Regions from separate parts of the Glutamicibacter sp. GQ173 genome, predicted to be linked through region 1. Evidence: riboswitches for the same ligand, from Rfam matches in the RefSeq annotation. Region 1 holds a riboswitch; each other region holds the start of a gene.
What was found. A riboswitch is a leader RNA that binds a small molecule or an ion and turns the genes downstream of it on or off. The one in region 1 is predicted to bind thiamine pyrophosphate.

Region 1 (2,195 bases):
GCACCACCGGCACCGCCGACGTCGCCAGGCATATAAACATCCCGAACAGAACCTAAGGGGACATCAGGAGCGTCGCGGAATCCACCGAGGATTTCGCGGCGTTTCTGCGTCTGGGCCCAGCCCTAAGCCAGGCGAAGTGGCAGCGGAGCTACAGCGCCGGGCGGATCCGTTCTTAGCCGGGCGTAGGTGTAGACGTCGATGCGTTCACCGTTGACAAGGAATTTGCCCCGCTCGGTTCCTTCACGCAGAAAACCATTGTTTTCGGCTACGCTGCGTGAACCGGGATTATTGGCCCGCAGGCCAAGCTCCAAGCGGTAGAAATCAAGATCATCAAAAAGATAATTCGCCAGTGTGGCAACTGCCCTCGCAGTGAGCGAACGACCGCGATACTCCTGATGCATCCAGTACCAAATCCAAGCATTGGCATTTGAATGATCCAGAGTCCCGCAAACAAGCCCGATCAACCGGTCATTGGCAGTGATCGCCAACGGGAATTGGCTTTGTTCGCCGTTCAACAGGGCATCCACGTAGGCCCGTGCCTTTTCCGGCGTATCGGCATCGCCTTGGCGCCGCATATCCGGATGGGAAATGAACGCCTCGTATACGGAGCCGGCGTCCAACGCGCTGAGCTGCCTCACGCTAAATTCCTCGGCAACGCCTGTTGCCCGGACGCTGACAAGCCCTGCAGGCTTGCTTGCGCCGTGGCCTGTGAGCGTGCCTTGGTGAAACAGCATCTGCCACTCGCCTTGCTCGCGGAACCATAATGAGCTGCGAAGTGCCGGGCGACGGCCGCTGGCCTTCCAGCGCAACTGGATGAGGTTTTCTGATAGCCGGATGGCCAAGGGCTCGCTAACGCGCAACCGCTCGGCGGAAGGATCTTCAGTAGCCAGCAATTCTATGACTTGGTCCCTGTCGTACGTTCTTCCGCTTGCGCCGATTTCAAAGAAGTTCTCATGCAGGATTTCGCCAAGCAATTTTCGGTTGCCACGCAGCGAGGCAGTGAGCAGCTGCTGTTCCAGACCGGCAACCGCTCTGAACAGTTGAGAATCGACGGGCAATTCTGCGGGATATTCCTGTTGCGCCATGTCCGTAAGTACATCACAAAAGATGACGGGACTAAGTCAACAGCAGTTCGCTTTTCAGGGCTGGCTCATGCTTATAATCGCAAATACTCCGCGGGAGCCTGAGACCGACCAGGCTGAGAGGGCACTGAGCCGACCGCTACACCTGATGCGGGTCATGCCGCCGTAGGAAGGAAGCGTGCCACTGTGCATGTCAACATTGTTGGCTCCGGAATCATCGGCCTAGCCACCGCATTCGAGCTCAGCTCACGCGGCCACACCACCACCATCATCGACCCGGCACCTGGCCAGGGCGCCAGCTACGCAGCAGCCGGGATGCTGGCCCCAGCAGCCGAAACCGTCTGGGGCCAAGGCCCCCTGCACCAGCTGCTGTCCGCATCCAGCGCCCGCTACCCCCAGTTCATTGATCGCCTGGAAGCGGCCACGGGCGTGCGCCCTGACTACCTGCAAAGCACAACCCTGGTCGTCGCGGCTGAACCTGCCGACCGCGAAGCGCTCCACGATCTAGTGGAGCTGCAGAACTCATTGGGATTGTCCGCCGAAAAACTGTTGCCGAGCCAAGCCAGGTCCTTGGAACCAGCCTTGGCCAGCAATATCTCCGGGGCGGTGCTCTGCGCTGAAGACCATCAGATCGATCCCCGTTCCGTCGTGCGCATCCTGCTCCAGCATTTTCACAATGACCTGGTCCATGAGCAGGCCGAAGAGCTGGTCACCGAAGGATCAGGCACCTGCGCCGTTCGCACGGCCTCAGGAAAAGTTTTCGCAGCCGATCAAACCATTATCGCCACCGCGCTGGGCACGGTGAAGGGACTGGGCAAGCTGCCATTGCGCCCAGTGCACGGTGACATCCTGCGGATTCAAAGCCCGCCGGGCCCCGCCCTGCTGTCCAGGATTATTCGAGGCATTGTCCACCGGCAGAACGTGTATCTGGTTCCGCGCAAGGACGGCAGCCTCGTGCTCGGTGCCAGCGTTCGGGAAGACCAGAACCCGGAAGTCAATGTGGGCGCCATGTACAACTTGCTCGACAACGCCCGCAGGCTTGTCCCGGGAATTATCGACTGTTCACTGAACGAAGTCATCGCAAGGCCAAGGCCGGCAACTGCCGATGACCGC
Region 2 (2,195 bases), 210 kb from region 1:
CTCACTCAGAGCCCCCTGCCGGAATCGATCCGGCGACCTCGTTCTTACCAAGAACGCGCTCTACCACTGAGCTAAGGGGGCAACGAGTAAATACTCTACACGGATTCGCGCACAAACAAAAATCGGCGTTCAACCCTCTAATTCGACACCAGTCGGGAGAATAACCACTAGTCAGATTCGGTTATTGGCGATTTAGGCACTCACGCGGCACAACCAGTGGCACAAAAGTGCTTTGGTGACGATGCTCACTGAGGGGAATTTGGTGATCAGCCTGCAATTATCCGCCCCCTTAATTCACTTCTAATTTGCATGGCAAGCAAGCCCGGCACCCTTCAAACACAGCAGGAATGCTGCAACGGCTCCGGGTGCGAATGGGCAAGCCCCAAGAACGCCCCTAATGCGGTCGGAAGAGCCAGAATAAATCGATGATCCCTGTGGCGCCAATAGACTTTTCCCCTGATCGAATACTGGTGCCTGGAAAACTTCCGCAGGCAGTGACCCACCGCCCGCATTCCGGGCTTGAGTAGTACGCTTGTGACCTCAGCTACAAATCCATTCAGGATTTTGCAAACGTCAGAAACCTGTGTAGAGTATTTACTCGTTGCCCCCTTAGCTCAGTGGTAGAGCGCGTTCTTGGTAAGAACGAGGTCGCCGGATCGATTCCGGCAGGGGGCTCGAAATAAGAGAGACAATCTGATTGCAGATTGTCTCTCTTTTCGTTTACCCAGAACTTTTATTCTGGACCGAATATGGCCAGAATTTCATCCTCGCTTCGCAAAAAACATTTCGCTGGCCGATCGTCACCTTGTGGACTGTTTGCCTCCGATAGAAATTTTCGTGCTAGTGTCATCTGCGACCACACGGGAGCCCCATGGCAAGGGCTGAGATCGGACTGCAGCTGTCCGCGACCGTTGAACCTGTCCGGGTAATGCCGGCGAAGGAAGTGAGTTTCTCAATGGAACAATTTGAACAGCATTCCGCCCACTCTCTCGCGTTCCGCGAAGCCGATGGGATTTCAGTTCCGGTTACGCAGATCCAGCTTGCGGACTCCCCCAATGGCCAGCCCAACGAGCCGGTGGTTGTGTATCGCACCAGCGGGCCGGGAAGCGAACCAACGCAGGGACTGAAACCGTTTCGGGAATCTTGGATACTTGAGCGTGGAGACGTGCAGCGATATGCGGGACGCGAGCGGAACCTGCATGACGATGGGCGTTCAGCGGTCCGCCGCGGTACTGCCAGCGATGAGTGGGCTGGACGTTCCGCTCAGCCGCTCAAGGCCGTAGACGGGGCAGCAGTGACTCAAATGCACTACGCTCGTGCTGGAGTCATCACCCCGGAAATGCGCTATGTAGCATTGCGCGAAGAATGCGATGTAGAGCTGGTGCGCAGCGAGCTTGCCGCCGGACGAGCGATCATTCCCTCGAATATCAACCACCCTGAATCCGAACCGATGATCATCGGCAAAGCGTTTCTCGTAAAGATCAATGCGAATATCGGCAATTCAGCAGTGACCAGCTCCATCGCTGAAGAAGTCTCCAAATTGCAGTGGGCCACCAAATGGGGCGCAGACACTGTCATGGACCTTTCGACCGGCGATGACATCCACACCACCCGCGAATGGATCATTCGAAATTCGCCGGTCCCCATCGGCACCGTGCCGATCTACCAGGCACTGGAAAAGGTCAATGGCGAAGCGAACGCCCTGACCTGGGAGATTTTCCGGGACACCGTCATTGAGCAATGCGAGCAGGGCGTGGACTACATGACCATCCATGCCGGCGTGCTCTTGCGCTATGTCCCGCTGACAGCCAACCGCGTCACCGGAATCGTTTCGCGCGGCGGATCCATCATGGCCGGATGGTGCCTGGCTCATCACCAGGAGAATTTCCTCTACACGCACTTTGACGAGCTGTGTGAAATCTTTGCGCAGTACGACGTGGCCTTCTCATTGGGCGACGGGCTGCGTCCGGGATCCATTGCCGACGCCAATGATGCGGCCCAATTCGCTGAACTTGATACCCTTGCCGAATTGACCAAGCGCGCGTGGAAGTACGATGTTCAGGTGATGGTGGAAGGACCGGGGCACATCCCTTTCCACATGGTCCGCGAGAACGTGGAACGCCAGCAGGAACTGTGCGACGGCGCGCCCTTCTATACGCTAGGCCCGTTGGTCACCGATGTCGCACCCGGCTACG
Region 3 (2,195 bases), on a different contig from region 1:
ACCAGGTGGGACCGGCCTGCGCAGCTGAGGCTGACACCGCTTGGCCATCGGCGAAGAACACCGCGTCCAACAGCCCCTTCTCAGCCAGCTGGGCCAGCTTGATGTAGTACTGGGTATCGGGAAGCTCTTCGGCCGCCGAGTCCTCGGCACGCCAGGCCGCTTGGTGATGCCCGGTTCCATAGAGGAACAGATTCAGATGTACCTGTTTCTTCTGGCTCATCCCTTCACCAGCCCGCCATCCACGATAAGGTTCTGACCTGTAACCCCACGAGAGAGCGGGGACGCGAAGAACAGGACGGTATCGGCCAGTTCCGCTGGCGTGGTGACTCGACGCAATGGCGTTCCCGAGGCGATCAGGTCGAATACTGCCTCGGGGGTCGCAGCCGAGGCGTCGGTGGTGCGCAGGAGCCCGCCAGAAACCATGTTGACGTTGATTCCTTCTGGCCCAAGATCATCAGCGAAGGTACGGGTCAGGGACAGCAGCGCAGCTTTAGTGGCTGTGTAGTCGTGGTACGGAACCACCGGGTGCTGGAATAGGTTGGTGCCGATATTGATGATGCGGCCAAATCCTGTTTGCCGCATTCCCGGCAGTACAGCCTGGATGGCAGCTACGGGAGCCAGCACCGATCCGGCGAACTGGGCACTGAGCTCTGCGGCGGAAATCGCTTCGGCGGTGGAGCGGGCGTCGCCGTTAAAGGAGAAATCCACCAAGGCATTGTTCACCAGAGTAGTCACCGGCTGTCCAAAATGATCTTCGGCTTCAGCCACCATCGACTTGAGCGCAGATTCGTTGCGAACATCAGCCTGAATGGCTACTGCATCATTCGGGTAGAGCGCGACGAGATCATTGGCTGCTTGTTCCGAAGAGTTGTAATTGATGACGACTTTCGCGCCAGCTGCGAGGAAGGCCTTGCTGATGGCGGCACCGAGCCCTCGGGCTCCGCCGGTGACAAGAATGACCTGCTCTTCAAATGGAAGGGCAATGGGGGTTGCTGGTGATTGGGTGTCCGTGCTCATCTTGTTTGAACTCCTTGACGGCGTCTGTTGGCGAATGGATTTTTGACCAAAGACGCGGACGGTTCAAGCACTTCGGGTGCACACATACGCAGAATCCAGGACATTCCCTTCGCCAGTACTAACTGGATCAGGTTCAACGGGTGTTCTCTCAGCCGCCCTGCGGCACCCCGTGTCACTGCTCCCATTAGTAGCACACGCACGGCTTAGCTGTAGAACATTACTTCATGAATCCCGCGCGTATCAGCACTCGGTTCTTGGACAACCCGGGGTTGAGCGCCATCTAGAACCGTGATTTCCCGGCTCCATTCGGCAGCTAGACTTGCACAACGCAAGGAAACCCATGCCACCACTTCGCTGCTTTCCCGACAAGATACAGATAAATCGGCCTTGAGGTCGGAAACTGAGTTGACCAATGCATATCGAGGAACAGAAACTCGATAGCCATCAGGTCTCGACATGATCGCCAGAACTGGTTCACACCGATCTCACACTAAAACACGGCATGGACGCAGCTAAATGGTCCACCCCGCTTCATATAGTTTCCTAAGGGCCTGTCCCCCTTGCCAACTGTCGCTTTCCTAGGAGTCGTACTTCTGCATGCAGCTGCTGCGCCGCGCAATCTCATTTGCACTCATCGCTTCATCCCTTGCCCTCACTGGATGCTCAACTCTTGATTCCATCGAGCAGTATCGAGTTCCCGACGCGCAGGCTGACACTACCCACAACAGCGCGGAGCAACGCGCCAGCTATGCTGACTCGCTTGAGTTGCTCGCGGATATCGACGTCAAGGGCCGTGCCCCCAAGACTGGCTATGAACGGGAAAAGTTCAGCAAGGGTTGGAAGGATCCGGACCGCAACGGTTGCGATGCCCGCAATGACATCCTGGCTCGCGACTTGGAACACGTGAAATACAAATCAGCGTCGAAGCCTTGCGTAGTGCTCAGCGGAACTTTCCACGACCCGTATACCAACACCACCATCAATTTTGTTCGGGGCCAGAAAACCAGCACCGCAGTTCAGATCGACCACGTTGTCGCGCTGTCAGATGCCTGGCAAAAGGGCGCCCAGCGCTGGGACCAGGAAGCTCGTTTCGAATTCGCCAATGACCCGCTAAACCTCATGGCCTCGGACGGGCCGACTAACGCGGCTAAAGGCGACAAGGATGCCGCAACATGGCT
Region 4 (2,195 bases), 370 kb from region 1:
CACGCATCCAGCCGATGTTCTACCACGATCAGCGTGGCGCCACTGAGCTGGGCGGCGTTGAGCGCCGCATCGCGCAATGGCCCGATGCCTTCCGGGTCGACGTTGGCTGTGGGTTCATCGAGCAGCATCAGCCCAGGCTGCATGGCCAGGATTCCGGCCAAGGCCAAGCGCTGCTTTTGTCCGCCGGACAGGTCCTGGGTGCGGTGGTCCATGGGCAGCATGCCCAGCCCCACCGCGTCCAGGGCCTCGGGAATTCTCTGGCGGATGATGGCCGGATCCACTGCCAGGTTTTCGGCGCCAAAGGCCACATCGTCGGCGACCCGGCTTTGCACCACCTGGGTCTCCGGGTCCTGCTGCATCAGCCCCACCGGGTGTTCCCGGGCGAATGCGTCTGACCCGTCGATGAGCAATTGACCGGCGATCTGCTCGGCCCCATCGGCTTCCAGCAGTCCGGCCAGGGCATGGAGCAAGGTTGACTTGCCTGCCCCGGACGGGCCTATCAGCAGCACCTTTTCGCCGGAGTTGATCTGCACGTCAAATGCCGAGATGGCAGGTTGTGAGCGTTCCGGGTGCTGCCAGCAAAAACCCCGGGCAATGATCTCGATGCCTCGCCGAGTTTGTGCCGTGGCACCGGTGTTAGCCACCGAACTCATTTTGCGGCCAGTTTTCCGGATTCAAGGTGGGCGCGGCGGCTGGCCAAAGCGCTCAACGCGCCGGTCTTGGCCAGGCCGCGGGTTGCCAGCCAAGACAGCAGCCCTGCAACAATCAGCCCGGAGACACCGGTAGCGATCACGTGGAACAACTTCAGCGCCGGGGTGTATTCAACGTAGTAGGCCATGATGTAGGCCTCGGAAATACCTGCGAAAAGTCCAGAGAAGAGCCCGGCAAGCAATGCCACGCCCAAATTCCACTTGCGGTAGCGGAACGCGGCAAAGACCAGTTCAGCACCCAGACCCTGGACAAGGCCAGACAGCAGCACGGTCAGGCCATAATGCGAACCGAGCAGCGCTTCGACCACCGCTGCCAGCAGCTCGCAATACAGGGCCGCGCCGGGCTTGCGGATAATCAGCGCGCCAAGCACTGCTGGGAAGAGCCAAACGCCGGTGAGCAGTGCTGCCGCCGGCGGGAAAGCCGCAAAGGCCAGCGAGAACAGCCCATAGCCTGCGCCCCAGGCCCAGAAGATGACGCCCGAGGCGACGGCGATGACCGATGCGGTGACGATGTCTACGACGCGCCATCCAGAACGCTGATTTGCTGCTGATTGATTCATTGGTGGTCCTCCTATATCAAGGAGGGGAGATGTACGGATTCAGGGCACAATGGGCCCGATCCGCATCCGAGATGCTCGACTTCCTTCGCCGGTACTAGCCGGAGCAGGTTCGAGGGTCTGCGATCTATCGCACTCTCAGCGTCTTGCGACTCCAGTTTCGAAGTCTGACGCTCCCCTGTCGGAAAATTACTGCCCACTTACCATACCGCAGGTATGCTGGGCAGAGGAACGATAAGTCACGACGTTGAAGCGAGGGCAAAATGAATACAGTGCAGAAACTTGCCACCACGGGTATTTCCATTGGCGCCGGTTTTGTCGGCAGCAAGCTGGTTGACCAGCTGTGGAAGGGTTTCACCGGAAACAAGGCACCCCGCAAGGGCAGTGAAGAAGCCGCCGAGGCTTCGCTGCGCCAGGCTCTCGGATTTGCGATCTTCTCGGCCATCGTGGCAGCCACCATTCAGGTGCTGGCAGACCGCGGTAGCAACAAGGTAGTCGCACGCTTTAGCAAGTAGCGCACACAGCACGGGCATCCCGCCGTCGGCGGGATGCCCGTGCTGTGTTGTCCTAGTCTTCAGATTTTCCGGTTGCACCCGAGGTTGCATCGAAGGTTCCGGTGGGCGGGGCGCTGCTGGTCTTGTCCACAATCTGCTTGAGCTCATCGGCATAGAGCGAGTCCTTGGCAGCGTGCTTGGTCCGGTAGCCGGAGCGCCCGATCATATGAGCCGAGACCGGTGCGGTCAACAACTGCATCCCCCATGCCAAGAAGAGCACGGGAACCACAGCCCAGCTGCGCAGATGAATCGCCAGCCCGGTAAAGATCAGCAAGAACCCGAGGACCTGGGGCTTGGTTGCCGCGTGCATGCGGGTGAGCATGTCGGGAAAGGTCAGCAGGCCGATACCGGCAATCAGTGACATGAGGCAACCG

Region 2: linked by a shared signal. The riboswitch ahead of thiC (phosphomethylpyrimidine synthase ThiC) and the one ahead of thiO (glycine oxidase ThiO) in region 1 are both predicted to bind thiamine pyrophosphate.
Region 3: linked by a shared signal. The riboswitch ahead of AC6CHO_RS08270 (3-oxoacyl-ACP reductase) and the one ahead of thiO (glycine oxidase ThiO) in region 1 are both predicted to bind thiamine pyrophosphate.
Region 4: linked by a shared signal. The riboswitch ahead of AC6CHO_RS03310 (ECF transporter S component) and the one ahead of thiO (glycine oxidase ThiO) in region 1 are both predicted to bind thiamine pyrophosphate.

The regions. Positions count from the first base shown of each region.
Region 1 covers NZ_JCAXDT010000001.1:328,280-330,474, reverse strand. Annotated here, with positions in the region: gene AC6CHO_RS01490 (mechanosensitive ion channel) at 1-36, shown strand, start outside; gene AC6CHO_RS01485 (GNAT family N-acetyltransferase) at 123-1,085, opposite strand; TPP riboswitch at 1,166-1,271, shown strand; gene thiO (glycine oxidase ThiO) at 1,269-2,195, shown strand, end outside.
Region 2 covers NZ_JCAXDT010000001.1:542,412-544,606, forward strand. Annotated here, with positions in the region: tRNA gene AC6CHO_RS02570 (tRNA-Thr) at 10-81, opposite strand; tRNA gene AC6CHO_RS02575 (tRNA-Thr) at 604-675, shown strand; TPP riboswitch at 851-960, shown strand; gene thiC (phosphomethylpyrimidine synthase ThiC) at 956-2,195, shown strand, end outside.
Region 3 covers NZ_JCAXDT010000004.1:119,241-121,435, reverse strand. Annotated here, with positions in the region: gene AC6CHO_RS08275 (NtaA/DmoA family FMN-dependent monooxygenase) at 1-220, opposite strand, end outside; gene AC6CHO_RS08270 (3-oxoacyl-ACP reductase) at 217-1,017, opposite strand; TPP riboswitch at 1,104-1,197, opposite strand; gene AC6CHO_RS08265 (HNH endonuclease family protein) at 1,615-2,195, shown strand, end outside.
Region 4 covers NZ_JCAXDT010000001.1:699,304-701,498, forward strand. Annotated here, with positions in the region: gene AC6CHO_RS03305 (ATP-binding cassette domain-containing protein) at 1-653, opposite strand, end outside; gene AC6CHO_RS03310 (ECF transporter S component) at 650-1,270, opposite strand; TPP riboswitch at 1,334-1,457, opposite strand; gene AC6CHO_RS03315 (DUF4235 domain-containing protein) at 1,531-1,782, shown strand; gene mnhG (monovalent cation/H(+) antiporter subunit G) at 1,835-2,195, opposite strand, start outside.